4 regions of the Sporosarcina sp. P29 genome follow, and region 4 is predicted to be linked to each of the others. Evidence: riboswitches for the same ligand, from Rfam matches in the RefSeq annotation. Region 4 holds a riboswitch; each other region holds the start of a gene.
The links. Region 4 has a riboswitch for cobalamin ahead of CSV68_RS08540 (hypothetical protein). Riboswitches for the same ligand answer to the same signal wherever they lie in the genome.

Region 1 (7,889 bases), on a different contig from region 4:
GTTTCCGCACGCAGAAATCATACGTTTACCTGTTGCAGACGGAGGTGAAGGGACGCTTGATGCACTGATTTCGTCTACTGGTGGGACAATCGAAACGGTATCTGTGCGAGATCCGCTCGGCCGAGTAATCGATGCGCATCTAGGTGTGCTTGGTGACGGAGAGACGGCGGTTATTGAAATGGCCCAGGCATCCGGGTTGATGTTGCTTACAAAAAAAGAACTCGATCCGATGAAAGCGTCTACATATGGTACAGGGCAATTGATCCTCCATGCGCTCGACCAAGGATATCGTAAATTGATCATTGGGCTTGGGGGCAGTGCGACGAATGATGGAGGCGCAGGTCTGCTTGAAGCTCTTGGAGTGAAATTTAAAGCAGCCGGGTGGCCGTTGGAAATGAATGGCACTACGCTTTCTGTATTCGACGAAATCGATATATCAAAACTGGATAAGCGGTTGTTGGAGGCGGACATTCGCATTGCGTCTGACGTGGAGAATCCGTTCGTAGGAGAACAAGGAGCGTCGGTTATTTTCGGCCCGCAAAAAGGAGCGAATCCGGAAATGGTCTTGGATTTGGATGAAGGCTTAGAGCATTTTGCGGATGAGACTGAAAGCGTCACAGGCGTACGTTTGCATGAGCTGCACGGAGCGGGTGCAGCAGGTGGAAGTGCGGGTGCGTTAATTGCCTATTGCGGCGCACGTCTAGAAAGTGGAATCGGTGTCGTGCTTGAGGCGATAGATTTTGCAAAGCATCTATCAACTGCAGACCTTATTCTGACAGGTGAAGGGAAGACGGATCGACAAACGCTTGCCGGCAAAGCATTAATGGGCATCGCGAAGCTTGCGAAAGCAGAGGGTGTTCCGGTCCTGGTCATTTCAGGGACTATTGATGAATCGGCACGTCAAGAGCTGCTCGGATGGTTCTCTGAATTGCATGCGTTGGATGACGGAGAGAAGTCATTGGCCGAATTGATGGCTAACGCAGCAAGTTTATTGGAGGATCAAACTTCTGTAGTTTTGCAAAACAGAAAATAGTATGTATTATGCTAAGCATAGTAAATAGGCAAGTAGGGTATAGAATACACAAGGAGGTGGTCAGATGTTTCAAAATGCGATCGACTGGCTTGTAGGGCCGGCGAATAATTTCATTTGGACATATGTTTTAATCGGACTTTTATTGGCAGCAGGTTTATATTTCACAATTCGTACGAAGTTTGTGCAAGTACGCTTGTTTCGTGAGATGTTCCGTCTAATTGTAGAGAAAAAAGATAGCAATGACGGGGTATCTCCGTTCCAAGCATTTACAATCAGTGCTGCATCACGCGTAGGAACTGGTAACGTAGCAGGGGTAGCCCTTGCGATCGGAATCGGTGGTCCTGGTGCAGTATTTTGGATGTGGGTTATTGCTCTAATCGGTATGGCAACTGCATTCATTGAAAGTACATTGGCACAAGTATATAAAGTGAAAGATGGCGATACTTTCCGTGGAGGGCCAGCGTATTACATGCAAAAAGCACTCGGCTGGCGGAAACTTGGAATTGTCTTCGCGATTTTATTGACAATGTGTTTTGGATTTATCTTTAACGCAGTGCAATCGAACACAATCAGTCAATCGTTCACGGACGTATTCGGCATTCCACATTGGGCTGTAGGGGTTGGACTCATTGTCCTGACGGCAGTGATCGTCTTTGGCGGTGTGCAACGTATTGTTAAAGTAACGCAGACAATCGTCCCTGTCATGGCAACATTTTATATTATCGTAGCATTGTATATTGTAATATTGAATATTACAGAAGTTCCAGCGATGATCGCATTAATTATCGAGCACGCATTCGGTATTAAAGAGGTCATGGGTGGCGGAATTGGAATGGCTATGATGCAAGGTGTACGCCGAGGTCTCTTCTCCAATGAAGCAGGTATGGGTAGTGTGCCAAACGCAGCAGCGACAGCGAACGTATCGCACCCAGCAAAACAAGGACTCGTACAATCATTAGGCGTATTTTTCGATACCATCATCATCTGTTCAGCAACTGCCTTCATTATCTTACTTGGCGGCTTGTACCAATCAGGCGAAACAAACGGTATCTTATTGACACAAGCATCCATGGAAGTACACGTAGGCGCATGGGCACCATACTTCATCGCTGTGGCGATCATGTTCTTCGCCTTCAGTTCCATCATCGGTAACTACTACTATGGCGAAACGAACATCGAATTCATCAACGCCAACGTCATATGGAAACGAATCTATCAAGTACTCGTACTCGCAATGGTCTTTTTCGGAGCCGTTGCAAAAGTACAAATTGTCTGGGATATGGCTGACCTATTCATGGGACTAATGGCCATTATCAACCTAGTCGTCATTCTACTCCTAGGCAAAATCGCCTTCAAAGTACTCGACGACTTCACCAAACAACGAAAAGCCGGCAGAAACCCCGTCTTCAAATCAGCTAGCATCCCTGGCCTAAAAGGCGCAGAATGTTGGGAAGAAACAGCTGAAAGAGCAGAAGATCGTTTGTAATATCGATAGAAATTCTCGGGCTTTTGAGGTTTTGATCTTGAACTACTATTAAAATGAGTAATGAACTGACTAAGTGTTAGGTGTTTTATGTAGGATGAGGGCGGAAGACGAGGGCCCTTCGGAACGCGTCCCCCGGCTGGAGCCCTCATCCCTTCTCCTAACTAATTTCACTATCTAAATAAAACGTTCAGACAAACAATTTAGTCAAGAAGTAAAAAGTTTGATATACTATAAAATACTGAATAAGAAAAATCGAATCGTAGTTCAGAAGAAGGATTCTGAACATCGGTTCGATTTTTGTTTTGCATGTTTGAACACAACATGTTAGGGTTATATATGAATCAACACACTATATATAGTGTATAACAGCATTTAGATGAATTGGTACCCACCACGTTTAAAAGGGAATCCGCCACGAACGGAGCTGCCCCCGCAACTGAGGGCACGGACGACTATCTTATGAAAACCACTGCTTCGGCGGGAAGGAAAGATGGAAGAACGATGTGCCAGCCAGTAGACCTGCCAGTCATCTCAGCAAAACATTCTTCGGGGTTGGAGAGTGAAAGCACAAAGCAGTCTTTTTTCAGTCTGCCTAAAACTTTCCGCTATCTACTACACGTCAATCGACGACTCCCGATTATATCGGGAGTTTTTTTATTTAGTACATAACCGAATTAATTAACTAAAGGGAGCGGATATAATGGCTATTATTCAAGAATCTGTGGGACTTCATTTATTGATGGAAAACTTACAACAGGAATTCGGCAAGAAACAAATCGAACCGTTGATCGAAGCGAGTGAGAAATTCCAAGAGCGTCACCCAGCGAGCTCAGCAACTGAATGGACGAACGCCATGGTGCTAGAGTCTTTAAGCCGTATTGATGAAGCGAATGCGTATTGGACGTTTGTAGCGGCGCGTATTTATTTATTCGACGTCTATGCAAAGCAAAAAGCATTGCGTGGAGCGGATGTCTATACCGATTTTGCGAAAAATGTAGAACGCTTGGTGGAACAAGGTTTATATACACCCGTTCTGACAGAGAAATATAGCCAGGACGAGCTTCAGGAAATCGGTAAGCTGCTTGATCCTTCTCGTGACCTATTATTCACATATATCGGATTGAAAACATTGGTAGACCGCTATGTAACGGTGAACTTTAAGAAACAGTCCGTGGAGCTTCCGCAAGAGCGCTGGTTGATCATCGCGATGACGTTAATGCAAGATGAAACGGTAGACCGTATTCATAAAGTCAGCGAAGCGTATTGGGCGATGAGCAACTTGTACATGACGGTTGCGACGCCTACATTGTCGAACGCAGGCAAGATGCACGGTCAGCTATCAAGTTGCTTTATCGATACAGTAGATGATTCACTGCAAGGGATTTACAACAGCAACACCGATATTGCGAACTTGTCGAAATTCGGTGGCGGTATCGGAGTCTATATGGGAAAAGTTCGTTCTCGCGGTGCATCGATTCGTGGTTTCGAAGGTGCGTCAAGCGGTGTTCTTCCTTGGATCAAACAGCTGAACAACACAGCAGTCAGTGTTGATCAACTCGGACAACGTCAAGGTGCCGTAGCCGTTTATCTCGACGTATGGCATCAAGATATCTTCACGTTCCTCGACCTCAAGCTCAATAACGGGGATGACCGTTTACGCGCACATGACATTTTCACAGGCGTATGCTTGCCGGACTTGTTCATGGAGAAAGTCGAGTCCCGTGAAGACTGGCATTTATTCGATCCACATGAAGTCCGCACGAAAATGGGCTATTCATTGGAAGATTTCTATGATGAAACAAAAGGACAAGGAACATTCCGCGAGAAGTATGAAGAATGTGTCCGCAATGAAGATTTATCAAGAGAGACGGTTTCAGCGATTGAAATCATGAAGCGGATCCTACGTAGCCAGCTGGAGACGGGAACGCCATTCATGTTTTACCGCGACGAAGTAAACCGTATGAACGCTAATAAGCATGAAGGAATTATTTATTCTAGTAATTTGTGTACAGAAATATTACAAAATATGTCAGCATCTACACATGAATCGGTTACACTCGAAGACGATATGGTCGTCACACGCACAAAACCAGGCGATTTCGTTGTATGTAATCTATCATCGATCAACCTTGGAAAAGCTGTGACAGCAGACGTTTTAGACCGCTTGATCAAAATTCAAGTACGTATGCTCGACAACGTTATCGATCAAAACCAAATTCCAGTTGTACAAGCACAACGCACAAATGCACGCTACCGTGGAATTGGACTCGGCACATTTGGTTGGCACCATTTACTCGCATTGAAAAACATTCAGTGGGAGTCAGACGAAGCGGTGAATTTCGCAGACGAGTTATACGAAAATATCGCGTATTTGACAATTAAAGCTTCAATGGAATTATCAAAAGAAAAAGGCGCGTATCCATTGTTTGATGGTTCGGATTGGCAAACGGGAGAATATTTCGAGCAACGCGAATACGATTCCAATAAATGGCGTGAACTGCGCATGGACGTGGCAATGAACGGTATGCGTAACGGCTACTTGATGGCAGTTGCGCCGAACAGCTCGACGTCGGTTATCGCAGGCTCAACAGCATCGATCGATCCAGTGTTCAAGCCGTTCTACCATGAAGAGAAGAAAGACTATAAATTACCGGTTATTGCACCGGATCTAGATCACAATACGTATGACATTTACCGTCGTTCTGCTTACATCGTCGATCAGCGCTGGTCTATCAAGCAAAACGCCGCGCGTCAGCAACACATCGATCAGTCGATTTCATTCAACATCTATGTACCGAACTCCATCCGTGCATCTGTTATTTTGGATCTGCACTTGCAGGCATGGAAATCCGGCATGAAAACGACGTACTATATGCGTTCAACCGCAGCAGAGATTGAGGAGTGCGAGTGGTGTCATTCTTAATCGCCTATGCATCCTGGAGCGGCAACACACAGGAAGTAGCGGAATTGATTACGGAACGTCTACAAAATGAAGGTGTCGAAGTCGATACCTATCGCATCGGCATCGGCCTCATCCCAAATGTTAAAGAATACGACGCGTTGTGCATCGGTTCATTCACATGGGAAAAAGGGGCAACGCCGGATGAAGTCAAAGATTTCGTGGCGGACGTCGGCTATAAACCGGAGCTCGTCTACGTCTTTGGCACAGGGGATACCCAGTTTGGCGGCGATGATTTATTTTGCAAAGCAGCAGACAAGCTAGCGAAATTTTATCATTCCCCATTTGAACCATTGAAGATTGAGCAAAGCCCACGCGGCATGCAAGAACAAATCGTTACGAATTGGACGAAAGGAGTGCTCGAACATTGGCGACACTTACACGAGTAAAAGTACTGAATCCTGCAAACCCGAATAAGGCAACAGCTATTTTCGGAGGGGAAGCAAGCGGCATCCTGAACTGGAACGACATCGCGCACCCTCATTTCTATACACTACGTCAGCGAATCCGGGCTCTTTTCTGGACAGCGAATGAAGTGGACATGACACAAGACGTCAAGCAGTTCTCAAGCTTGACCAAAGAAGAGCAATCCGCATTCCTGAAAATCATTGGCTTACTCGCTACACTTGATGGTCCACAAACCGTCATTGCAATGAAAATCGCAGACTTCACAACGGATCCTTCCGTCAAGTCGATTCTTGCGACGATCGCAGACCAGGAAAGTGAACATAATCACAGCTACGCATACGTACTTTCATCTGTCACGAACTTGGACAAGCAAATGGAAGCCTTTGAAATGGGGCGTACAGACGAAGTATTAATGAAGCGAAATGAACGAATTGTAGACGTCTACAATGAATTTGCGGAGAACCCGACAATCGAAACGGTTCTAAAAGCGATGGTCTACACGACGTTATTAGAAGGTCTATTCTTCTACAGTGGCTTCGCATTCTTCTATAACTTGGCGCGCCACCAGAAAATGGTCGGTACATCGACGATGATTTCGTACATCAATCGTGATGAACTGCAACATGGTAAAGCGATCAGCGATATCTTCCGAGCAGCATTGGCTGAAAATCCAGAGTACAACACAGACGAATTCACGGAATGGATCTATGACCAATTCCGCCACTCCGTCGAGCAAGAAGTCATCTGGAGCCGCTACGTATTAGGAGGCATCGATGGCCTGGAGCTGGAAGAGATGGAAGGCTACATCAAGTATCGCGCAAACAAAATGTTGCGCATGCTCGGCTTGAGCGAAATCTACCCAGAGTTCACGGACAATCCAATGAAGTGGATCCGCGCGTACGTTGATAACTTCGACGACACGAAAACGGATTTCTTCGAACAAACTAGCCGACAATATGTGAAGACTAGTGATTTGAATGGTTTTGATGATTTGTAATGGGTAAAAGGGGAGGGGAATCCGTTATGGGTTCCTCTTTTTTATGCATGGGGGAAGGGGGAGTGCATTGTTTTTAAGAGAAGATGCTTATATATATGGCAGAGCGCTCATAATTCCACGCTATCCGCTCAAACATCTTCCCAACCGCTCAATGAACCCTCCCAACCGCTCTATCCATCCATTTATCCGCTCTATGTATCACGGCATCCGCTCAATCTTCTTGTTTAACCGCTCAATGTCCATCACGGCAGTCATCTCTATTCATGTTCGGAAGGCAAGTCGCTCACACATCTGGCTAAGTGCTCATAGTTCCACGCTATCCGCTCATACATTTCTGCAACCGCTCAATGAACCCCCGCAACCGCTCTATCCATCCATTTATCCGCTCTATGTATCTCCACAACCGCTCAATAAACCCCCGTCCCCGCTCAATCCCCACCAATCAAAGCATCCGCCTACAACACCAATCAACCTCGCCACCCAAACCAAACCAAACAAAATCAAATCAAAAAAACCAAGCAGATCAATATCCGCTTGGTCATGTCCTACCTATAAAATTACTTCTGAGCTTCTGCAGTCTTGTGCATTGTCTTGTTTTTCGCAAGATTTACGTGCCAAGATAGAGCTTCTTCCAAGATGTGTGGAGTTTGTCCGCCAACTTGTTCACATGCTCTGTTGTAATAATCGCGTAGCTCTTCCTTGAAATCAGGGTGAGCACAGTTCTCGATCAACAACTCCGCTTTTTGTCTTGGAGCCAAGCCGCGAAGATCCGCATAGCCTTGTTCCGTAACAATTACGTCTACGTCGTGCTCCGTGTGGTCCACGTGAGAAGAGAAAGGTACGATAGATGAAACGTCTCCGCCTTTTGCGTAAGACTTCGTAACGAAAATCGCGATGCGTGCGTTACGTGCGAAGTCACCAGATCCACCGATACCGTTCATCATACGTGTTCCGCTAACATGTGTAGAGTTCACGTTTCCGTAGATGTCTAGCTCAAGCGCTGTGT
Region 2 (7,889 bases), on a different contig from region 4:
TTCGCACGCTCACGCAATGTTCCTTGTGTCATCGTCATGCCCTTCAGACGCTGAACATCCTGAATTTCAGTCAATCGCCTTTTTAGCAATGGCACAAAACGGATGGACATCATAATCAGAAATGCAGTCCTCGGTAGAATTCTTGCAAAAATGTATAATAATTTATTACCGTTCAGGACGATATTCAATGAAACGAATAATAGAAGAATCATCAACAACGACATTGCGGTCACGACACCATAGAGCATCGCTTCTAGTGTCACTTGTTTTCCAAAGAGATCAAACCACACATGCGTCCCTCTTGAATTAATCAAGGGATTGATCACAATAATTAGCACAGTCATAGTCATCATCAACGGCGTCCACTGCTTCATCGCTTGTCCACCGTCATGTGATAAATTAACCGCAATTAATGCCAGGCAACCGGCTAGTAAAAAGATCGGATGATTGAAGAACATCGCAAAAAAACCAAGGCAAATATAATAAAAAAACATCACGAAAGGGTGAATTGCCTGTATTCCATTGCCCATAACCCTTCCCCTTCCTACTCCCTCAACCTACTACACGTTAAAGACAGACAATCTTGCACCACGCGGGTGCAAGATTGTGTGATCATTTTGTATTCAAAAACTCCATTAACATTTTCATAGCATGTGCACGAGACGTTGAGTTACTTGGCATAAAGTTGCCGTTCTCCCCTTTTGCCATCTTCAAATCATATAGCATGCTCATTGCTTTCACAGCTTCCATATTGTATAAGCGAATATCACGGAAAGGTGCTATTTGTTCGAACTTATACATTTCGCCATTCTTCACTTCATACGCACGGTATAACATAAGCGCCATTTGTGCACGTGTCACTTCTTGTGCCGGCATGAATTTACCGTCTTTTCCTTTTACCAAACCATGATGATACGCAGCTGCAATTTCTCCTTGTGTACTTGAGGCATACTTTTGTATATCAGGGAATGGTGCTTTCTTGTCCGTCTTCAAATCTAATGCACGAACCAAAATAGATACCGCTTGCGCACGAGTCAGTGATTGATTCGGCTTAAACGTTTGATCTTTATAGCCACTCGCAATCCCTAGCTCCACTGCTTGATTAATATAATCCTTTGCCCAGTGTGTTTGAATATCCGTAAACTGTGGAGTTGGATTCGGTTCTGGCTTTGGATCTGGCTTTGGATCTGGCTTCGGATCTGGATCCGGTGTTGGTTCAGGATCTGGCTTTGGCGACGGAATGACAGGTACTTCCGTGAAGTTGTACAATACACCTTTGCCTTTCGTGAACAAATCAAATGCTACTAAAGCTTGCAATGCTTGCTCCGTTGCCATTGCATTCGAACGGCTATCTCCTGCTGTATGCTGGAAGCCACCGTCAGATGTTTGGAAACTTAACAGGTGATCAATTAAGTTGATACCGTTCTTCGTAAACATCGGTATACGTGGATCAATTTGATTTGCAGTTAGACCGATGATAACTTGCGATGTCGCTTCGCTTGAAATACCTCCAACGAACGCTTCGTCGAATCCACCAGTTGGACCTTGTTCATCCGCTAGGAATTTCACTGCACGATCCATCGCTTTACGAACTTCCGGCTTATCTGTATAAGGTGCAATTCCAATCAATGCCATCGCTGTAATATCATAGCTTGTTGAGCCTTCTTTACTCGTTGACAAGCTCCACGATCCGTCATCTTTCTGATATTTCAATAGCTCTTCAACTAGGCTCTCACGTGTCCATTTCGAGTTGCTTGGCACTTGGTAACCTTTTGTATCAAGGGCAATCAACGCAAAAATGATCCCGTTATTGCCTTGGTATGTCAGGCTATCCGCACCCGTCATATGCTTTTCACTATTTAAAATTTTATCGATTAAGTTAAAGCCCTTGCCATCTGCATTCATCGGATCAATACCGATTGCTGCAGCGGCCATCGTTAAACGTTGTACATCCGTAATCTTCATACGACCTTTGCCGGACCTACTAATCACTTGGTCTTGCAAATGTTCGTAGAATTCATTTGTATAAGAAGCAGGTACTTTCTTGCCCGCTTTCACAAGTCCGATTGCCTGCCACTCACTATCGATTGGTCCTGCAAGCATTTGTGCACTCGCCTGGTTAATGGCTGAAGTAACAAGCTTTGAGTAATCTTTAGTTGATGGCGTTTCGGGTGTTGGATCTGGTTTCATTACCGGAGGCTTCGGTAATGGATTTGGATTTGGAACTGGATTTGGTAACGGGTTCGGTTCAGGGTTAGCGATTGGTGAATATGTCACCTTCACTGATTTTGTCACTTTATCATTTTTCGCATCCGCGGCCTGTAAGACGATGTTATTCTCGCCACTCTGCAATAGCGCATTTACTGTGTTTCCTGTCACAACTGCCGGCTTGCCGTTTACGGTGACTGTCGGTTGAAGTGCTGTTCCGAAATAACTCGCTGCATGTACTTGGAATGAAAGGCTAGACTTCGTAACTGTTGCTCCCGAAGTAATTCCTGACACTGAAATCTTCGGCTCCAAGTCTTCACGGAAAGGAAATAGATCAGCGTTTAGATCCTTACCTAAGTCCGTCGTATATTTCCACTCCACTTTATCGCCAGGGATGAGCTTGATGACGCCCGCTCCGCGATTTGGAAAGATACCGTTGACGCTGTACATCCAACCACTGCCTTGTCCGCGGTCGAATTCATATACATTATCTATCCCCTCTACATATGCAGTCGCGCCTTCTCCGCCACTGTATTCCATTTGAATGCCTCTTGATTCAACATTTCGTTTCAATACACTTAAAACCGTATCGCCTTCCTGTACTTCGACGGTAGACAACGGCATAGGGATTTCTGTATTAGAAATTGTAATGGAATGTTGCAGCGTCTGCGTTGCTTGATTTTCATAAATCGGTGTCGGCTGCTCTGCAAATGAAGGTGCAACCGGCATGAGGATAGCGGCACTCGCTAATGCGAATGCTGCTGTTATTTTTGTGAAGTTTTTGATGATAGAAATAAAGCATACCTCCTTATTTAATAATGAATAATTTACGAGCAGATTGTTTTATTGTTATTCCTTCTGCAGAGACTGGATCAATTACGACTAAAGAATATAACTGACCTTCCATATAGTCTGTTTCAGGTGTCACAGTAACTGTTACACCGTTTGCTTTCACTGTGGCTGGCACACGCTTGCCTGTAATGTCTTCTACATAGATTTTATTTAAATTCACTTTCGAGTCTTGAATTTCTCTGTTGAACGTGACTGTAAACGTATGAGAAGGTTCTACTACTTCGGCATCGAAATAACGATATGGACGATCATTATCTACAATAAATACTTTTTTCGTTCCTTCAGGAATTTCCGTTTCTTTCTTCGTTCCATTTTCTCCAGCTTGCACAACATAATATCCTTCAATCATTTCCGTGTTTTCAATAAAAATAGGAGACCAAATTTCATTTTTATTTTTCTGCACCTTTAGAAGGCTGTCATTAAGAATCCCTTGAAGAGTTGAATGACTTGAAACTTCAAGTTGCGTTGATTTTTCTGAGAAGTCATATAAACGCCCTTCACCTTTTGTAAATAAATCAAATGCTACAAGACCTTGAATCGCTTGTTCTGTAGCCATTCCGTCTGTCGAACCCGTTAAAGTATGCTTGAAGCCCCCATTTTCTGTTTGGAAGCTTAACAAATGATCGATCAAGTTGATGCCATTCTTTGTAAAACGTTCTCCTTGGGGATCGATGTTATTTGCTGTCAGTCCAATGATCACTTGCGAAGTGGCTTCACTAGAAATGCCACCTACGAACGTTTCGTTAAATCCACCAGTAGAACCTTGGCTTTCTGACAAGAAAGTAACTGCTTTCTCGACAGCTTTTTTAACAGCTGGTTGCTCATTGTATGGAGCTAATCCAATAAGAGCCATTGCTGTCATATCATAACTCGCAGTCCCTGTATTACTTGTAGCTAAACTCCACGCACCATCAGCCCTTTGATAGCTTAAAAGAGCCTCAACTATCTTTTCGCGGTTCCATTTTGCATCTTTTGGAACTTCATAGTTTTTCGTATCGAGTGCAACTAATGCAAAAATCAAACCATTCGTTCCTTGGCGAGTCATCGTATCAACATTTCTAATACTTATACTGTTATAAATTTTATCCAGTAAATCGATACCATTGATATTTTTAGGATCTCTCCCTATCGCTGCTGCCGCTATCGTCAAACGTTCTGCATCTGTTATTTTTAGACGTTCCAAGTTCGCAACGATTTGTTGTTGGACATTTTGTTCGAATACTTCTTCATAACTTTCCGGTACAGTTGCTCCGGCTTTTGCTAAACCAACTGCCGTCCATTCGCTCGAAACAGATTTACTCAGTATATAATCTGTGACTTTCTTAATTGCTTCAGGTACGCGTTCTTGACTCGCAACTACTGTAATTTGTAATGCATCTGCCGCTTTCCCTACCACAGCTGCTTCTGTTGCAACTAGTGAGAGGTTTTCACGTTCCACTTTGCCTTTTAATTGAATTGTAATTTGCTGATCCGTATTTTGGGTGATTGTAGAAATTGTTAAATTAGATGGTTCGACAGTCCAATTCGCCGTCTCTAGCGCTGCTGACGTAAAAGTATCTCCTATTAGATTCACAGTAATTGCGGGATTATCACTATGTTCTATAACCTGTGTAGACGTAGACATAGCGGCCCAACGACCATAGAAGAACTTCACCACGTCAGTATTTTTCAAGACATAAGCAGCGGCTCCAACAGAAGGAGCTTGTCCGTTTACTGTATAATTCCAGCCATCCCAACCGCCTAATGTTCCTGCTTCTTCATTATCAATTGATGTTACATACGCCCCGAAATCACTTTCTTGCACAGTATATTTTATGCTCTGGCTATTCAGTGCCTTCTTCAATGCATCTAATGCATTTTGTCCTTCTGTAACTTGAACCGCTTCTTTTAAAATTCCCCCCGATAAACCTTCTACTTCGACATCCACTAAGTAGTTAGCGGCTTGCGGGCTTATATTACTTTGTTGAACATCCGAATTCGCTAAAGCAACTAAACTCGTTGCAGGTAACAGCATCGTTACTGCTAGTAAAACACTTGCAATGATAGATACATAACGCTTAAACAAATGATTTCCCCCTTATCCTAGTTTGGTAATTGAACGTAAAAAAGCCCTTGCCTCCAGAAAGAGACAAGGGCACTATGTATAAGCGGACTTCAGTTAATGACTTATTACATCCAATACAATATGCATACCTCTTCCTGGGAGGCGTAACGCATGGTATTTTGGCAAGTCTCCTGACTTATGGATCATCACATCTTCAACCTTCCCAGTATTTCACCAGTGGTGTTTTGAAGATATTTCCCATTTACAGTGGCCGGACCGTACAGGATTTTCACCTGTTTCCTTTTTCATCTTTACAATAATGTAAAGAACCAAAATATTCTATTCAATTTTACATTAGTATATCACATGCTCACCTGCTACTTTTTATTATTTCAAAAGAATAGTATAAAAGACCGATGAAAGAATCTCTCATCGGTCTTTTTGTAAATATTATTTATTTCATCACGTGCTATATAAGTGAGTGAATGCTTACAGCTCCTGATAATCCCGCTGATAGACTCCGCCATCTTTCACTTCTGCATGATAAAGTGCTTTCAATGCAAAGCTTTTCTCTAGCTCATGCTCTTTCATAATCTCTTTCAATCGCCTGTTTAACTCTGGGCTATGCTTTACGAGCTGAAGCATCTTAGGTTGTGAATATTGCACGAAAATCCCCTCCTCATTTCATTTGTTTCTATAGTATAACATGGCTACGGTTCTTGGTGTATGAAAGGAAATTGTTCTTCTAGCTGGAAATCACCCTCAACTTTCATGTATACTGACACAAGCACAAGCTAATGACTATGGGCAAGTAAATGAATTGCGCTACAGAACCAACTTACATATTGGACGAGAAGGAATTTTTCTCGTCTTTTTTATTTTCACTAGTAATGATTTTGTCAACAAACCGCCTTTTATTTAGCGTTTACATGGGCGATTAAATGGGTAATGTGAAGTGTATGTGTGCAATTTTATTGTGCTTTTCGATTATGTACTTAGCTCATTTCACAAACTACATTCAAAAAAGGAGGACCTATGAAAAAAGTATCGTCAACATTTTATATTACATTAGCAGCGGTCGTATTGGCAGTCGGTTATGGTGTAATTGCTCCCGATCACTTTGAGGCTGTCACGCTCGTTATAAGAAACTTCATTTCTGATTCATTCGGCTGGTATTACTTGCTGACAGTTTCTATGTTATTCTTCATCTCAGTTTATTTGATATTCAGTCCACTCGGCAGGATTCGATTGGGGAAAGACAGTGATAGACCGCAGTTTTCTATGTTCTCTTGGCTTGCGATGCTATTTTCCGCCGGTATGGGAATTGGACTCGTGTTCTATGGAGCTGCAGAACCTCTTTCACATTATGCAGTAAGTTCAGCTACTGCACCTACTGAAACGAAAGAAGCGTATAAAGAAGCGATGCGTTCAACATTTTTCCATTGGGGCTTCCACGCATGGGCCATATACGGTATGACCGCTTTAGCACTAGCTTACTTCCAGTTCCGCAAGGGTCAGCCTGGATTGATTTCTGCTACACTTCGTCCAATTTTCGGTAATCGTGTAGAAGGTAAACTCGGAACCGTCATTGATGTCTTTGCAGTTTTCGCTACTGTCTTCGGCGTCGCAACATCACTTGGTTTTGGAGCAGTCCAGATCAACGCAGGTTTGAATTACTTATTCGGTGTACCGATCGGTTTCTGGTCTCAATTTATTATTATTGGGGTCGTAACTGTATTATTCCTAATATCCGCATGGAGCGGTCTTGGAAAAGGTATTCGTATTTTATCAAATACAAATATGGTATTAGCTCTTACACTGTTGGTCTTTATCATTGCACTCGGTCCAACATTGCTGATCTTCAATATGTTCACTGATTCTATCGGAGGTTATTTAGAGCACCTCATTCGTATGAGTTTCCGTACAGCACCACTTACACCTGAAAATCGTTCATGGTTGAATGACTGGACACTATTCTACTGGTCTTGGTGGATAGCGTGGTCACCATTTGTCGGCATGTTCATTGCCCGTGTTTCGAAAGGTAGAACAATTCGTGAATTCATGATCGGTGTGCTTGTTGTACCGACAGTATTGAGCGCCATTTGGTTCTCAGCATTTGGTACGACAGCTATTGAAACACAAAAGGCAGGCATTATCGATCTAGCCTCAACTGCAACAGAGTTGACGATTTTTGAGATGTTCAGTGGATTGCCTTGGTCATTCGTCATTTCAGTTGTCGCTATTTTGCTGATCACATCATTCTTCATTACATCAGCGGATTCAGCAACATTTGTACTCGGCATGCAGTCGTCATATGGTTCATTGACTCCACCTAATAACTTAAAAGTTGTCTGGGGTGTCATTCAGTCTTCCATTGCGATTATTCTATTATATGTTGGTGGGTTGGATGCTCTTCAAAACGTCATCATCATAGCCGCCTTACCATTCTCCATCATACTGATCATGATGGTCGTCTCGCTATTCAAATCCTTAAAAGAAGAGCGAAAAAAAGTAAAACGAAAATAAAAAATGAACACTGCGCACATGCGTAGTGTTCATTTTTTTATTAGTTTGAGGCTTTTTCGATTGCTTGTTTCAAGTCTGCGATAATGTCGTCTACTGACTCTAACCCTACAGACAAGCGGATTAACTCCTCGCTGACGCCTGAATTTTTCAAGTCTTCTACGGACAACTGCTGATGAGTAGTAGAAGCCGGATGAATGATTAGTGATTTTGCATCTCCCACGTTCGCTACATGAGACCAGATTTCTACATTGTCGATGAC
Region 3 (7,889 bases), on a different contig from region 4:
GGCTTGCGCTAAAATGACATCCGGTTGGTAATACAGTCCAAGTGTCACTTTTCCTGCTGCGGTCAAGTTCATAGGGTCTGTCGGATTGGCAGGGAATTGAATGTCCAATTCCACGTTTTCTTCATTGAAATAGCCTTTTTCCTGGGCTACATAAATATAGCTATGTACTGCATTTGGATACCAGTCGAGCATGATGCTGACTTGTTTCTTTTCATTGTTCGGTGTCTCATCTTGATCTGTAGCGGGTGTATTATTCGTACATCCAGCTAGCAATAAAAGTAGAAACGTGAGGCTAAGGAACAGACGTTTTTTCATTGGTGATTCCTCCATTGTAAAAAGTGTTTTTCCAATACGACGACGAGTAGAAAGAACATAATACCTACTGCAGAAAGCAAGACGATCGGTGCAAATACAGCGGCACTGTCAAATTGCGTCATCATTCTTCTGCTGAAATATCCAAGTCCTGCCTGAGCGCCTAGCCATTCCCCAATAGCCGCACCAATTACACTCAGTGTGACCGCCACTTTGAGTCCAGAGAAGAAAGACGGCAAGGCGGAAGGTAGGTCTAGTTTATAGAAGATATCTTTTGTGGATGCGCCCATTGTCAGCATTAATTCACGTAAGTTTTTATCAGACGAGCGTAAGCCGTCAAAAACGCTGACGGTAATCGGGAAAAAGGTGATCAGTACGGTGACCGCCACTTTACTCCAAATACTATAGCCAAACCACAAGACGAAAATCGGCGCCAGCGCGATCACGGGAATCGTTTGCGACGCGATCAGGATAGGGTAAAACGCCTGCTCGATCGGTTTCTTACTATACATAGCAATTGCCAGTGTCGATCCGATTATGATCGAAATTGATAAGCCAATCAAAATCGTTAACGCCGTCGGAGGTAAGTGGTGGATAAACAGCTCCGCTTTCAGCTCCCATAATCGGATCAGAATCGCTGAAGGAGACGGGAAGAGAAAGCTTTTGTCGTATAGACGTGCGCTGATTTCCCATAAACCAAGTAAAATCGCAACGAAAAGTAGCGACCAACTATACGAAGTGATGTTCTTCATAACCGTGCCTCCGAACGAAGCTCGCTGATGAGTTGCTCTTTTAGTTCTATCAGTTCAGGTCGTGCTAAGTCACGCATAGTGCGTGGTCGGCTAAGAGGTACGATGACTTCGCGAATCGTCTGCACCGGTTTTTCCGCGAGTACAAAGATGCGGTCCGAGAGAAATAGTGCTTCGTCGATATCATGTGTGATGAAGACGATCGTTTTATCGAGCTTTTGCCATTGGTCGATCAGCCACTCTTGCATCGTCAGCCGTGTAATCGCATCGAGTGCGCTAAACGGCTCGTCCAGTAAGAAAATAGTGGAGCCGGTCAAGATCGTTCGCAAAAAGGAAACACGTTGTCGCATGCCGCCTGATAAATTTCCAGGGTAGGCGTTTTCTTCTCCAGGCAATCCGAAATCAGCGAGTAGTTGGATGATTTCATCAGAAGAAGGTTTACTGCCTTGAAGTTCCAGTGGCAATCGAACATTTTCAAGAATGGTTCGCCATGGCATGAGCAAATCTTGCTGCGGCATATAGCCGACTTTGCCTAACCGCTTCTCTGTCACTTCTCCGTTCAATGAAATTTCTCCACTGTCAGGATTCTCAAGCCCTGTGACGAGTCGGAACAATGTGCTTTTCCCGTAACCACTTGGCCCAATGATGCTGACGAATTCGCCTTCATTCACATGCCAATCGACTTGCTTGAAAATAGCAGTTGGTTTCGAAGCATTCGTTGCTTGATAATGAAAGGATACGTTCGTAAATTCTAAAACTTTAGTAGTCATCATTCTTACCACTTCTCATTTCTTCAAAAAATACACACAAAAAAACCACTTCTCTGTGCGAAGCGGTTGCATAGTACGGCCGAAATCCGTCATATGTCCACTTCCCTCCGCTAGCATTATCTAGTGCAGGTTCAAGGGTTAAGGCGAACGCCTCTCTCAGCTACAGCACCCCTAGTGTTTATCCATCTCTTATCGTTACATAGACTGAAAAGATAGTCAAGATAGCACAGGAATTAATTGGTCAATTATAGGAATTTGGTAAATACCGTAAACGACAAAAATCTTGCTATTGCAATTGTTATGTCGACTCCTTATGATTAAGAGTAGTTTATAGCGTATTTTGGTGTCTTGCTAGCTTGCAAGACTTAAAAAGGAATCAGGTGAAAATCCTGAACGGTCCGGCCACTGTAATTGGAAAGTGACTTCAGACAACCACTGGTATTCGTACTGGGAAGGGTGAAGTTGCGTTTGTATCCAAAAGTCAGGAGACTTACCATAATACCATGCTTACAACCTTCCGGAAAAAGGTATGTATGTTGTGTTGTATTATGTATGTCTACACACGCATCCATCCATCCTTGTCTCTTTCCGGAGGCGGGATTTTTTTATTGAAAAAAATAGGGGGTAGGAGTATTTGGGAAATAGTAAACAAGTGAATATATTGTTGTCTATGTTATTGAGCGTATTGTGGGTGCTAATGTCATTCAATCCGATTGTACATGCGAATGAACAATTCAAGTCAGAAGAAGAGAAAGTGGAAGTAGCAGACTCAGTAAAAGAATTTGATAAAGAAAGAACTGCCGGCATTTATGTAAATAATTATGAGTACGGAGAGAATGTGTTTGAATCTGCTATTACATTAGACATTGAAGCGATAGATGATAAAGGGCAAAACCTAGTGCCTAGAGTAGAAATGAACAATGTATTTATTAAACCCAATAATGAGCAGTTATACGAAATAAAACTCTCAGAAGGTTTGAATACAATTTTTTTATCAGCAATAGATTCCAAAGGTCAGAATATTAAAAGAGTATTTTACTTATCGTATAGTAAAGTAAAAGCTATTGAATTTGTACCAGCGCCAGGTCAATATACAAATGGTAGTTATACGACAGATGCAGTAAAAAAAATCCGTTCCAAAAATGGCGGTTTATTATCGTTAGGTGGTTTTGGAGGTTATTTAGTTGTCGAATTTGAAGAGCCTATAAAAAATGATCCATTAAATCCGTATGGCATAGACTTTACGGTATTCGGAAATCCTTTTGAGGTTAATGGTAAACCTGGGATCTACAATCAAGAGCCTGGGGCAGTTGAAGTTGCAGTCCATAAAGATGGCCCTTGGTATCATTTAGCTGGGTCCGAATATAAAAATGACGATACTTATACAGACTACGAAGTGACGTATTGGAATCCTGCAGGACAAAGTGAAAATGCTGGAAAATGGTTTGATAACAAAGGGAGGGAAGGTTTATTAGGCGGGCGTCGATATCCATCGCCAGACCAGTTTCCAACAGTTAATCAGGAAAAGTATACACTTAGCGGAGTTTCTATTTTAAATAATTTCTCCGCATCAGAGATTGGAACAGAGAAAAAGCAAATTAGTTACGGTTATGTGGACTCGATTCCAGTTCTTAATACGAATTATGAGCAACCAAATAATCCTTATACTACTCCAATCCAAGGATCTGGCGGAGATGCGATGGATATTAGTTGGGCTGTAGATGAGCATGGAAAGCCTATTCATTTAGAAGAAATCAAATACGTCAAAGTATATTCAGCAATTAATAAATTCTCAGGTAATCTAGGGGAAGTTTCTACAGAGATATCTGGAATGGGCGCTTCACATCCAGTTAAACAACTCCCTTCTTCTATTGAAATTAAGTCTGAACAAAACTATGAAAACCTTCCGTTGGGTAATTCAGTAAAGCTATACGCAGATGCGTATGATGCTGAAAACAAGGAAGTTATTATTCCTGAAGTAGCTTGGACAAGTTCAAATGAAGATCTAGCACGTGTCAATCCTATTACAGGAGTTGTGACGGCGATAGGTGAGGGAGAAGTAGTTATTACTGCTAGCTTAAAAGCAGATTCTACTATATCTTCTAATATACAACTGACCATTGGGCAAAAACAAATTCCTACTACTATCACTGTGAATTCTGGATCACCACATGTATCAAATGTAGGTGGCGGTATCATATATACAGCAAATGTCTTAGATCAACATGGAAATGAGATTGCGGGTATAGAAAATGGTTTTACTTGGAGTGCTCCTGAAGGAAGTCAGGTAGAAGTAAATTCATTCGGTAAAACAGAACATAAGAAAATGGTAAAAGGACTAAAACCAGGAACTGTACAAATAAAAGTAGAGTATGAAGGAATAACAGGTGGAGTAATTCATAAAGTGCTAGATCCTGATATTAGTCTAGACGTTTCTGGAACTGCATTTGTTAACTCGAAAAATCTGATATCTAAAATGGAAAAAGCTCAGCTAAAGGAATCTCTACTTAACATCCGAGCGATGAATGAAAATTATGTGAAGTTTTATGTATCAGACATAAAAAGGTTAGAAGAAAAGTCGATAACTACTACGATTGAAGCGAAAAAATATGCTATTACATTACCGGATTTATCGGATATTATCAATCTAGAGACACATGAAGGTTTCTTAATAACTCATGAGAGAATCAATGCATTGACTGCACCTCCTACATTGCGTCTAATAGGAAACTCACTTGAATTCCAAATGATGCTAACTAAAGGTAAAGACACTATTGAAAAAATTAAAGAATTTCCGAATCAACAATCAGCAATGTTCATTAGTAAATTTGAAGACCATGAGCTACAAGGAATTGATACTGCAAAGTTAGCGGCTTATGAGTTTATAGATGAAACATCCCAGTGGGTGAAGCTTGGTGGAACATATAATATAGAGGGAAAAAGCTTTGAATTTTCAGCCACACACCCAGGGAAGTTTGCGGTATTTGAAGATACCTCTATTCAAGTAGAAGAAATACCTGTGAAAGTTCGTGTAGAAGGTTTTAATAAAACGATTGTACCGTTAACGGAAATAAGCATAAAGCCATATGATATTACTCATGTGGTAGGCAACAATAAAGTAGGTAACTGGTATGTGACAGAAAAGAACCCATTGGCTATTCATGCTATTGTAAAAGCTTTGGAATCTAATGGTTTTAATGTATCGGATAAAAAGAAACTTGATATTTCCCAAGGTAATTATATAACTAGCATCGATGGATTAAAAACGTTTGATATAAATCCAGGCTTTGATGGTTGGATGTATGCAGTTAATAATCAATATATTGATAGAGGAATAGCTGATTATGCACTAGCAGCAAACGATGAAGTGACCCTTTATTTCACTACTGATTTCACATCGCAAATTTATTCGTGGTTTGATCAAGAGGAACTAACGACAACTTCTGAACAACGTGTAAATATCAGGCTGAAACAAGAAGGTGGAGTTGTAGGGGATGCAACAATACTTTTAAATGATGAACCATTTATTATAAATGGCCAAGAAGTAAAGACAAATGCAGAAGGAGTAGCGAGTATAGTATTCGCCGAGCCAGGTGAGTATCTTCTGTCAGCTGAGAAAAAGAACGGCAAATTTAGTTCGATTACTCGTCCTTACAGCAAGATTATTGTTGGTGAAAAAGCAGTAGCTGATAAACACAAAGCCAAAGTGAAAATCGATGGATTGAATGGCTCGATTCTTTCAGATACTGAAGTAACTTTCGAAACAGGCAGTACGATTGTACAAGTGGTTGAACAGTTGTTAAAAGAACAAAATATTCCTTACGAGTTGGATCAAGCGAAAAAGAATTTTGTATCGATTAACAACGTTCAAAATGGAAGTTTACATGGCAGCGATCAGTGGGTTGTGGATGTTAATGCAGGATCATCTACTTCACTAATTGATAACACAGTCAATGAAAATGATAACCTTCACATTTTCTATAAACGCAATGCAGTTCTTGAATCCATGACGAAGTTGAAAGTCGGGGACAAGGATCCGACTATTGAACTCACATTAAGTGGAGACACGTTCACGGAAGCGGCTTCAGACGTTAGTAACTGGACTACAGAAAGTGGTGCCCTAACAATTGGCTCCGTTACGGTTGAAAGTAATCAGAAAGTACTTCTGCATGTGCAAGGCGAAGTACCAAATGAAGCATTATCCATAACTGGACTTGCTGAAGTAGTGCAGTCGAATGTGAAAACTACTGCGAATATTACTCCGTCTATACCAGAAGTTATTCGTACGGTAGACGATATGCTTGCGGATACGTTACGGTTTTATGAAGTGGAGAGATATAATAAGGCCAATTTCAGATGGAGCATGCCTGGAATTAGTTGGACGGAATTGGTTGCATTAGGTGCATCTAGTTCTCAATTAAGCGACGGCACAGCACAATTACCAGATTGGCTCACTAAAGATCCAGGATTACGGCAAGATGAATCAGATACGGATCATATTCGCTATATCTTCGGTTTGCTAGCAGCTGGAAAAGATCCATCTACTGCATGGGAAACTAAACGAAATCTTTATGCAGAGCTAGCAGCACAACAAAAGGCAGACGGATCAATTGGATCTATAAATAAACATGCATGGGCGATGCTCGCTTTAGATACAGGTGAGAAACGCGGGCAAGATGTAGGAACATGGGATAACACAACAAAAGAGAAAGCCTTGCAACATGTGTTAAAGCAAGAAAAGGAAAAGGGCGGATTTTCGCTTTCATTAAAAGCAAAAGACGCAGCTGATCCCGATATGACAGGCATGGTCTTATTGGCACTAGCAAATTATCAAGATGATAGTGCGGTGAATGCCGCAATTGAACGAGCGAAACACGTCCTACGCGAACAACAACTGGATACAGCTGGCTGGGGCGCTTGGGGAGAAAACTCTAATAGTATTGCGACTGTAATCTCAGGCCTTGTTGCGTTAGGAGAAGACGTTACATCGGCTGATTGGCAAAAGGGTGGGAAATCACCTGTAGATGCATTAAGCAAATTCCAAACGAAAAATGGGGCATTTGCCTTTACTTTACCTGCTGATCAATGGGTCAATGCGAAAGCTTTAGAGCAATCATTCATTGCCCTACAAGAAATCAAAACAGGCAAATCCGTGTGGCAACAATTTTCTGATGTGGAAAATGTAGAGCCGCCAGTAGAAACTGTTGATAAAGCACAATTAACAGCGGCTATTCAAACAGCAGAGGAAAAATTGGCATCCACTCAAGAAGGCACAACTGCAGGAACATTCACAAAAGCTTCACGTGATCAACTGCAATCAACAATCGTAGATGCGAAAGCAATAGAAGTGAATGAAGAAGTAGATCAGCAACAGGTGATCGTAGCAATCAGTGATTTGAAACAAGCAATTACTCAATATGAGAATTCAATAATTAAGCCAGTAGTAACTCCACCAGCAGATCCAACGTATATTACGTTTTCTGTAGAAACACGGACAATGGGTACTGGGGATATTATTAGCCCGAAACAGTTTAAAATTGAGTCGGGAGATACGGCATTCACGATACTAAAACGTGAAGTAGATAATCGCTCCATACCAATCAAGTTTTCTGGAATAGGTCCAACTATATACGTCAAGAGTATAAATAATTTAGGAGAATTTGATGGCGGTCCACTAAGTGGCTGGATGTATTCAGTCAATGGTGAGTTTCCGCAGTATAGTGCCGGAATTTATGAATTAGAGAAAGATGATATTTTACGTTGGCAGTACACGAAGAACTTGGGGGAAGATATAGGGGATAACTGGACTCCAACACCGAAACCAGATCCAAAACCAGATCCTACACCTGAACACTCAGTCGATACACCTGAAAACGTAAAAGCGACCATTACAGATGGAAAGCTACAAATTCAAGTGAAAGATGAAAAGACAGGAGAATTCCAACCTGCCAAAGTAGAGAAAACAGAAGTGTTGGATGGAATTATGATCGTTCAAATTGGGGAGACGGGCGAAGTACTGGATGCATTAACAGGTCTTGAACTGCCTGCAGGCATAGTG
Region 4 (7,889 bases):
CGCAATGTACGTATTCGGGTGAATGAGCGATATCGTCTTGAAATGCATATCGATACTGATGAAGCGAATGCAGGTTTCATTACACAGGGATCGATCGGTCGTCTCGTGAAGTCGAATGATGCGAAAGAAACGAAACCTATGCAAGCAGAGACGGAAACGAAAATAGAAAAAGTGAAGACATCTCAGACAGTAAGTGTTCCGAATGCATTAGAATTTACTAAAAAGCTTTTGTCGGCAGAAGACGTAGCAGTGATTTCAGAAAAAGAGATCGTCATCAATAAAGGTACAATTGTTACGGCATTAGCAAGAGATACAGCACGAGAGCTCGGTAAAACGATAACGAGTAGAAAGTAGAAAAAGGTGATTACGCATGCGAATGGGTAGAGTGATTGGTAATGTATGGGCAACCCGTAAAGAGGATGGATTATCAGGACTTAAGTTGTTAATCATCCAGCCGATTGACGCGCACGGCAATAGTATACAGTCGCATATGGTCGCGGCGGATCGTATTGGAGCAGGGGTTGGTGACGAGGTACTCATTACGAGTGGCGGTTCTTCACGCTTTATTTTACCGAAAGAAAACCCGATCCCAATCGACGCGGTCATTATTGGTATTATCGATTCAACAGAAGTAAAGAGAGGTGATATACATGAGTCAAGCGATCGGAATGATTGAGACAAAAGGATTAATCGGGTCGATTGAAGCGGCGGATGCAATGGTGAAGGCATCTAATGTGGAGTTAGTATCACAAGAGATGGTGGATGGCGGAATCGTCACGGTCATCGTCCAAGGCGACGTCGGTGCGGTTCAGGCAGCTGTTGATGCAGGTCGCGACGCAGCAGCGCGTGTAGGTGAATTGCTAGGTGCGCATGTGATACCGCGTCCTGATGATTCAGTATACGGCATGGTGAAACCCCTAGCGCCGACTATTCCAGAAATTCCACAAATAAAGAAATCTACAGAAGCTAAGAAGGCACCGAAGAAAGACTGACGGATGCTTATTAGCATACTTTTCATAATGAAATCTATAGAAAGGAGTGGTTTCCATGGCTTTCAAACGACATAAAATCGCAGTCATCGGAGCTGGTCACACAGGGGCGACTGCCGCATTGATGGCGGCTCAGAAGGAATTAGGCGACATCGTCTTAGTTGATATCCCTGACCTCTCCAATCCGACAAAAGGTAAAGCACTGGATCTTCTTCAGACAAGTCCTGTGCAGCAGTTCAACTCCCGTATTACAGGTACTTCAAATTATGAGGATATTGAAGGTGCTGCAATGGTTATCATTACTGCAGGCATCGCGCGTAAACCAGGCATGAGTCGTGATGATTTAGTTGCGACCAATGCAAAGATTATGCGTTCTGTTTCTGAACAAGTGAAACGCTATGCTCCAGACAGTATCGTGCTAATTTTAAGTAACCCAGTAGATGCGATGACGTATGTTTGCTATAAGACAACTGGCTTTCCTAAAAATCGTGTAATCGGACAATCAGGTGTGCTCGATACTGCACGATTTAATACGTTCATCTCAGAAGAATTGAATATTTCTGTGGAAGATATTTCCGGCTTTGTTCTTGGTGGGCACGGTGATGATATGGTTCCACTTGTGCGTTATTCGTATGCTGGTGGCATTCCGTTGGATAAAATCATTTCGAATGAACGACTAGAAGCAATTGTGGAGCGTACTCGAAAGGGTGGCGGGGAGATCGTCTCTTTGCTAGGTAATGGTAGTGCGTATTATGCACCTGCTGCCGCTTTGGTGGAGATGGCTGAAGCAATTATCAAAGATAAAAAGCGGATTATGCCATCTATCGCTTATTTAGAAGGCGAATATGGATATCAAGATATCTACTTAGGTGTACCTACTGTTCTTGGCGGCAATGGTATTGAGAGTGTGATCGAACTCCCATTAACAGAAGACGAACAAAAAGCGCTTGATCATTCAGCTGACTCTGTCAAAGCAGTCATCGAAATTTGTGAAAAACAAATGTCGTAATAACTACTGATCTCTCTAAGTCGTAAAGTGGACTTAGGGAGATATTTTTGTATATAAAGAAGTTTTTTAGGCGCATTTCAGTCGATGAATGATAGGGAAGTCATAGGTTGATTTTAAAAACTAACAAAAGTTAATAGGAAATCATCGCTTATTTATTTACAATTATTTATTTACGTGATACAATAAACAGAATTAACTGAATAATAGAGTGTGCCTTATTATACTAGCTCGGAAATATATATAGAATTTTTTTCTTTCGCTCTCTAAATGTAAGCGCTGTCAATTAGCCTTTTATTAATAGAAGCTTAGAAAATGTTCTTTAATTCCCCGACATGGCATATACTATGAAAAATACAAAATCCAGGAGGTAATTATTATGAATAACAACACCTATCAAAGCAATTCATCATTACCAGAGCAAAACGAGACGTTCTATTTGATCACAGGCTACTCGGAGAATGGTTTCATCCACGGGATCACATGGGAAGAAGCATATGTTCAAGGATTGGCGGAGTGTGGCTGTTTATGCGAACAACAACTAATGTAAATAATGACGAAAGCTCGATACAGGGTGCCTAGCAAAAAAACGATTGTGGATGTACGCACAGTAGTTTTCTGCATAGGCACCCTGTTTAGTTATGTCTTCGTTCTCATTGAAAACAAACGCTACCACTCTCTATGTTATCCATGATAAAATGAAGTCAATCAAATAAATGAGTTTGCACGATGCGCTGGTACCTATCAAGGTATAAAAGGGAATCCGTAAACCGGAGCTGTCCCCGCAACTGTACACACGGACGACCGCTAGAATTAGCCACTATGGAGACATGGGAAGGCACTGGCGGAAGGATGAAGTGAAGCCAGGAGACCTGCCACGTATCGTCAAAGCGACACTTTCTTCGGGGGTTGAGGAGTGGAAGCAAAAAAGGTATCTGCATCTATGCATTTTTGTATGGAGTCTATTCAAGTTGCCTGAATTTGTTTCCTCATTCACAACTATTGCAATCATCTTGCCGAAGAGGCGGAATGATTGTTTTTTGTTGTTTACGAAAGGAGACTACGACATGAGAGTATTTGAACAGACAAAGGAACGAATACATGAACATGCGCTACTGCAGGTATTGTATAAACAGGCAGAACAACGGCGTGGTAGACCCGTGTATTCAGGATTTCATCAAGTGGTACGGAAGCTGTTACAAGACGGATTATACGGTCAATGGATCAATAACTATTCGGCAAGTGAAATTAAATGGCTCGGCTTACAGATCGTAGCTGAACGCGACCGATTGATACCTTCTGCACAATTGCAGCAATATATGAATGAATTTGTAACATCCGATCATTATAACCAGCGGATAGGACTGCCGCAGGAACGGCTGATGCTCATTGCAATGGCTGCGATGCAAAATGAAACCGTCCGTCGCTTGCAGAAAGTACAGGAAGCATATTGGATACTGAGCCATGGCTATGTGACTTTACCAGCAGAAATTATGTCGTTCTTTGGTAAGACGTTTTATCAGCGAAAGACGAGAGTACAGCAATATACTATGGATATTGCTGACAATAGAATTGAATCATTTTTATTAAGTAAGGTAAAAGAAAAGCATATACGTATACCTGACTATTTTATGGAACAAGTAAAAGCGTGCGGCTCTTGGCGTTTATTTGATGCTGAACAAGTAGAACGCAGTCTGGGATGTTCCCTTGGAGACTTTAACAGTGAAAGGTATTCTCAAACCATCGGCAGCTCCTCTATTACTCATAAAAAAGTCTCAGCCATTGGTTTGATGAAACGGCTGCTTGGAAGTGAAGGAATTGTAGTACATTTTCCCGATAAAGAGCGACAGGAAAAAGCAGTGTTATACTCGTATATTCAATTACCGTACGTAATGCAGGAAACAGAGTTGGCACGTACTTGTACCATACTTGTACGTTTACTAAACGGCATTGAAAGTATATGGGGACATACTATAAAAATTGAAGTGGCAGGCTGGGAAGCCGCTATAGCCGACCAGCAAATTGGTTTACATTCAGAGAAGGCCATTCTGTTTATTGAAGAAGTAGCTGCAGAAATTAATCGGTACTTGGAGAACGCATCTAGTCAAAGTGGAATGCAAATACCTTTGCGCAAAGCGGCTTCGGTTATGCATCGTTCGATAAATCAGGCGACAAAACAACAACAAAACGCGATGATTGACCGAATAACTGCAGAACAGCGCCATACCGATCAAGGCGGATCTGTCACGCTAGAGAAGTCTACAACCATTGAAACAGCAGAACTATTGCAGCTGCTCATAAAGGCATGGAGCAGTGGAATTCCGGAAGTCCGACTTAGCTGAATCTCCTCTATTGTAGTGGAAACTGAAGTGGCGTAAACTAAGTATTACTAGCAGTTTCCATCCGAGGTGAGACAGGTGTTTCAATTTGATACATTAGGACATGAAATAGTAACGGAATTATCGAAGCTGATACAGCAACAAGTGATTTTAACGGATCGAAGGGGCTTCATTCAAGCGAGTACAGAACCGGATCGAATCAATCAATTCCATGAAGGTGCACTGTTAAGTACGCGCCAGAAAACGATGCTCCGTATGGGAGACGAAGAAGTAGAGCGTCTGCAAGGTGTCCGTAGGGGAATTGTCTTGCCAATCATTATTGAAGAAGAACCGATTGCCGTACTTGGCGTGACGGGTGATCCAGACGTGATTCATCCGCAGGCTCAACTGATCTTACGCGTAGCGGAACTGTTCATTCAAGATTCACTGAAACGAAAGCAGAAGGATGAAAAAGTACGTGATGTAGAGTTCTTCGTCTTTGACTGGCTGACAGGATCAAAGAAAGATGAACGGTTTATGGAACGAGGGACGCTGCTCGGAATCGACGTGACACTTTACAGTCAAGTGGTGGTTTTGGAAGTGTTAGATTTATTGGAACAGTTCTCCGTTGAGGAAATAGAGACGTTCGCATCGATTCAAAACATCCATCCTTCCATGAAGATGATCCGCTGGGCGCAAAATAAAATCTTGCTATTATTACCTGAAATGAATCAGGAAACAGTGAAAAACGAGTTAGAGTTTCTATTGCTTCATATAAAACGGCGCAAGAAAGTACAAGTCGTCGCAGGTATAGGTGCATCAGCGCGCTATTTCGACTTAGCTAAATCATTCGCGCAGGCAGAACGTGCGGTCAATGCTGCGAAGGAATCTGGGGATATTGTCTTTGAGCATGAACTGCGTCTTGAAATTATTTTGCAAAGTATTCCGGACACGGTTAAGCAGGAATTCCTTAAGCGCACAGTTGCGCCACTAGAAGATCATAAAGACTTGCTGAATAATTTGACGGTATGGTTCGAAGAGAATCAGTCGATGCAAAATACCGCGCAACGTCTGCATATCCATAAAAATACATTGTCTTACCGCCTGCAAAAGGTCGAGCAGTTAACCGGATTATCTGTTTCCAATACGCATGACGTTTTTTTGCTATACTTGTCATTGCGTTTAATGGAAGAGCCGTCGTTTAGCCAGGAATAAGTGATCAATTGCTTCGTTTCCTAGTGTGGAAACGGAGCTTTTCTCATTGGATGTGGAGACAGGTTTTTTTCAATTCCAGGTCTAATTCATGGTAGGATTAAGCTGTGTCTTATCCTAAGAGTGTCAGGAGGATTGTTTTGAATAGAATCCGAAAAATCACAACATGGCAATGGATCCTGTTTTTGACCTTAGCAATTTGCTGTATTGGTTCCATTGCATTTGTAAATCAAAATCATTCATTTTATGATCGGCCGATCGCTCAGGTGATCGATACAACAATAGAGGAAGAAACCGACGTAACAGATATGCATGGTAATGAAGATAAGCTATTTGTCCAGAAAATCGTAGCTAAGATCATGAACGGAGAAGAAAAAGGTCGAGAAGTCCAGTTGGTCAATGAGTATTCCTCTTCCGGAGCATACGATCAGCAGTACCGTATAGGAAATGAGGTATTTGTCTCCATTGATTCTAATGCTGGTGAACAATTGATGGGAAGTGTCACTGACGTAAAACGTGATAAGTACGTATTGATCGTTGCGTGGATCTTCGTCTTTACACTATTAATTGTCGGTCATAAGCAAGGGCTATTAGCTATAGTAGGCTTTGTGATTAACGTCATGGTACTATCATTCGCTTTAGATATTTATGTGAAATATTATGAGGTCAGTTTACTTGTAGTTTGCGGAATCTGCATCCTGCTATTCACAACGATTTCGCTTCTGCTAGTTAGCGGCCGCACTGAAAAAACCTATGCCGCCATTGTGGCTACGCTAGTCGCAACAGTCGTATCTCTTTCCATCACATCTCTTGTCATCTGGATTACTTCAGGGAATGGTTTGCGTTATGAGGAAATGCAGTTTTTGACGCGTCCTTATCACACCATCTTCATGGCAGGGTTGTTTATTGGATCGCTCGGGGCCATTATGGATGTGGCTATTACGATGTCGTCTTCGATGTTTGCATTATATGAAAGAGATCACACTATATCCGTTAAAGCGCTAAGAGCATCTGGCATAGACATTGGTAAAGACATTATGGGTACCATTACAAGCATTCTGTTTTTCGCATATATAAGTGGATCTATTCCCATGCTGATCCTCTATTTGAAAAACGCTTCTCCTGTAGGATTTGCACTTTCGATGAATCTATCATTGGAATTAGCGCGCGCTTTAGCTGGTGGGATTGGAATCGTCTTGACTATCCCCATAGGACTCTATACAGCCATCTTCTTCATTGAACGAAAGAGGGCGAGAATATGAATGTACTCGTATGGCTTGCGGTTATTTTACTCGTATTGATGATCTGGGTTGGTGGGAAAAGTGGAGCAAGATCATTCATTTCGCTGTTTTTCAATTTTGGTGTGGTCTTCTTCACGATGTTTTTTATGTTGGATCCAAACGCTAATCCTATCTTAATAACATTTATTGCTTGTATCGTGATTGGTTGCGTCAGCTTGTTTTATATTAATGAAGTGAACAGTAAAACGGTAATAGCATTTATCGCAACGATGATTACCATTAGTATATTATTGTTTTTCATTGTAGTAGTATCCCAAAAGCTTATGATACAAGGATTTGGCGAAGAAGAAGAAGAGGCAATCGCGGGTATGTCTCTCTATATCGGTGTAGACTTCATAAAAATAGGTGCTTCTGTCATTATAATGAGTACCATTGGCGCGATCATGGACGTCGCTATATCAATCGCTACGACCATGCATGAAGTATTTAAGCATACACCTAGCTTAAGCAAGAAAGAATTGTTCAAGTCAGGTGTCAGCATTGGCCGAGATATTTTAGGAACCGATACGAATACCTTATTCTTCGCTTTCTTTGGGGGATATTTGGCATTGCTCATTTGGTTCAAGGATTTGCACTATTCCATTGGGGATATCGTCAATTCAAAGATATTCAGTTCGGAAATGATCTTAATACTTTGCGCGGGACTTGGCATAGCGCTAGTGATACCAATTGCATCTTGGATCAATGCGTATTACTTAGTGAGAGCTAGGGAAAAGTTCAATAAAATACAAAAAGAGGAGCAATAAATTGCTCCTCTTTTTCGCGTTCTAATGATTTTAGTATAATAGAAGGTGACAAAAAGAAGCTTTACTATAGAAACTAGACATTGACACAAAAAATAGAAGTGTTTTCCTATATATCATTGTGCTAAAGTCTATATGAATTAAACTGTCAGACTATTAGAATTATATACACTAACAAAATGTTTTGAATAGATACTCTTTTTTAACAGTAAGTATCTAGATGACTTTTGAAAAAACTGGGGGGAACATCAAATGAAAATGAAGAAAAAGAGTGTGTTAAGCGCAATTGGTTTATCTGCCATGCTGATGTTGGCAGCTTG

Region 1: linked by a shared signal. The riboswitch ahead of CSV68_RS10775 (ribonucleoside-diphosphate reductase subunit alpha) and the one ahead of CSV68_RS08540 (hypothetical protein) in region 4 are both predicted to bind cobalamin.
Region 2: linked by a shared signal. The riboswitch ahead of CSV68_RS10080 (DUF4430 domain-containing protein) and the one ahead of CSV68_RS08540 (hypothetical protein) in region 4 are both predicted to bind cobalamin.
Region 3: linked by a shared signal. The riboswitch ahead of CSV68_RS05735 (DUF4430 domain-containing protein) and the one ahead of CSV68_RS08540 (hypothetical protein) in region 4 are both predicted to bind cobalamin.

Annotation. Positions count from the first base shown of each region.
Region 1 is NZ_PDYX01000011.1:33,793-41,681, forward strand. Features, by position in the region: gene CSV68_RS10765 (glycerate kinase) at 1-1,033, shown strand, start outside; gene CSV68_RS10770 (alanine/glycine:cation symporter family protein) at 1,098-2,519, shown strand; cobalamin riboswitch at 2,884-3,060, shown strand; gene CSV68_RS10775 (ribonucleoside-diphosphate reductase subunit alpha) at 3,259-5,442, shown strand; gene CSV68_RS10780 (flavodoxin) at 5,430-5,867, shown strand; gene CSV68_RS10785 (ribonucleotide-diphosphate reductase subunit beta) at 5,846-6,883, shown strand; gene CSV68_RS10790 (succinyl-CoA:acetate CoA-transferase ScpC) at 7,441-7,889, opposite strand, start outside.
Region 2 is NZ_PDYX01000010.1:8,569-16,457, forward strand. Features, by position in the region: gene CSV68_RS10070 (energy-coupling factor transporter transmembrane component T) at 1-530, opposite strand, end outside; gene CSV68_RS10075 (S-layer homology domain-containing protein) at 613-2,937, opposite strand; gene CSV68_RS10080 (DUF4430 domain-containing protein) at 3,017-5,125, opposite strand; cobalamin riboswitch at 5,269-5,453, opposite strand; gene CSV68_RS17330 (hypothetical protein) at 5,594-5,770, opposite strand; gene CSV68_RS10090 (glycine betaine uptake BCCT transporter) at 6,140-7,630, shown strand; gene CSV68_RS10095 (O-acetylhomoserine aminocarboxypropyltransferase/cysteine synthase family protein) at 7,671-7,889, opposite strand, start outside.
Region 3 is NZ_PDYX01000004.1:139,196-147,084, forward strand. Features, by position in the region: gene CSV68_RS05720 (ABC transporter substrate-binding protein) at 1-315, opposite strand, end outside; gene CSV68_RS05725 (ABC transporter permease) at 312-1,064, opposite strand; gene CSV68_RS05730 (ABC transporter ATP-binding protein) at 1,061-1,831, opposite strand; TPP riboswitch at 1,917-2,014, opposite strand; cobalamin riboswitch at 2,156-2,343, shown strand; gene CSV68_RS05735 (DUF4430 domain-containing protein) at 2,466-7,889, shown strand, end outside.
Region 4 is NZ_PDYX01000007.1:147,169-155,057, forward strand. Features, by position in the region: gene pduL (phosphate propanoyltransferase) at 1-354, shown strand, start outside; gene CSV68_RS08525 (EutN/CcmL family microcompartment protein) at 371-676, shown strand; gene CSV68_RS08530 (BMC domain-containing protein) at 651-992, shown strand; gene mdh (malate dehydrogenase) at 1,048-1,998, shown strand; gene CSV68_RS17155 (hypothetical protein) at 2,375-2,545, shown strand; cobalamin riboswitch at 2,713-2,889, shown strand; gene CSV68_RS08540 (hypothetical protein) at 3,063-4,337, shown strand; gene CSV68_RS08545 (CdaR family transcriptional regulator) at 4,413-5,528, shown strand; gene CSV68_RS08550 (YibE/F family protein) at 5,666-6,787, shown strand; gene CSV68_RS08555 (YibE/F family protein) at 6,784-7,572, shown strand; gene CSV68_RS08560 (DctP family TRAP transporter solute-binding subunit) at 7,822-7,889, shown strand, end outside.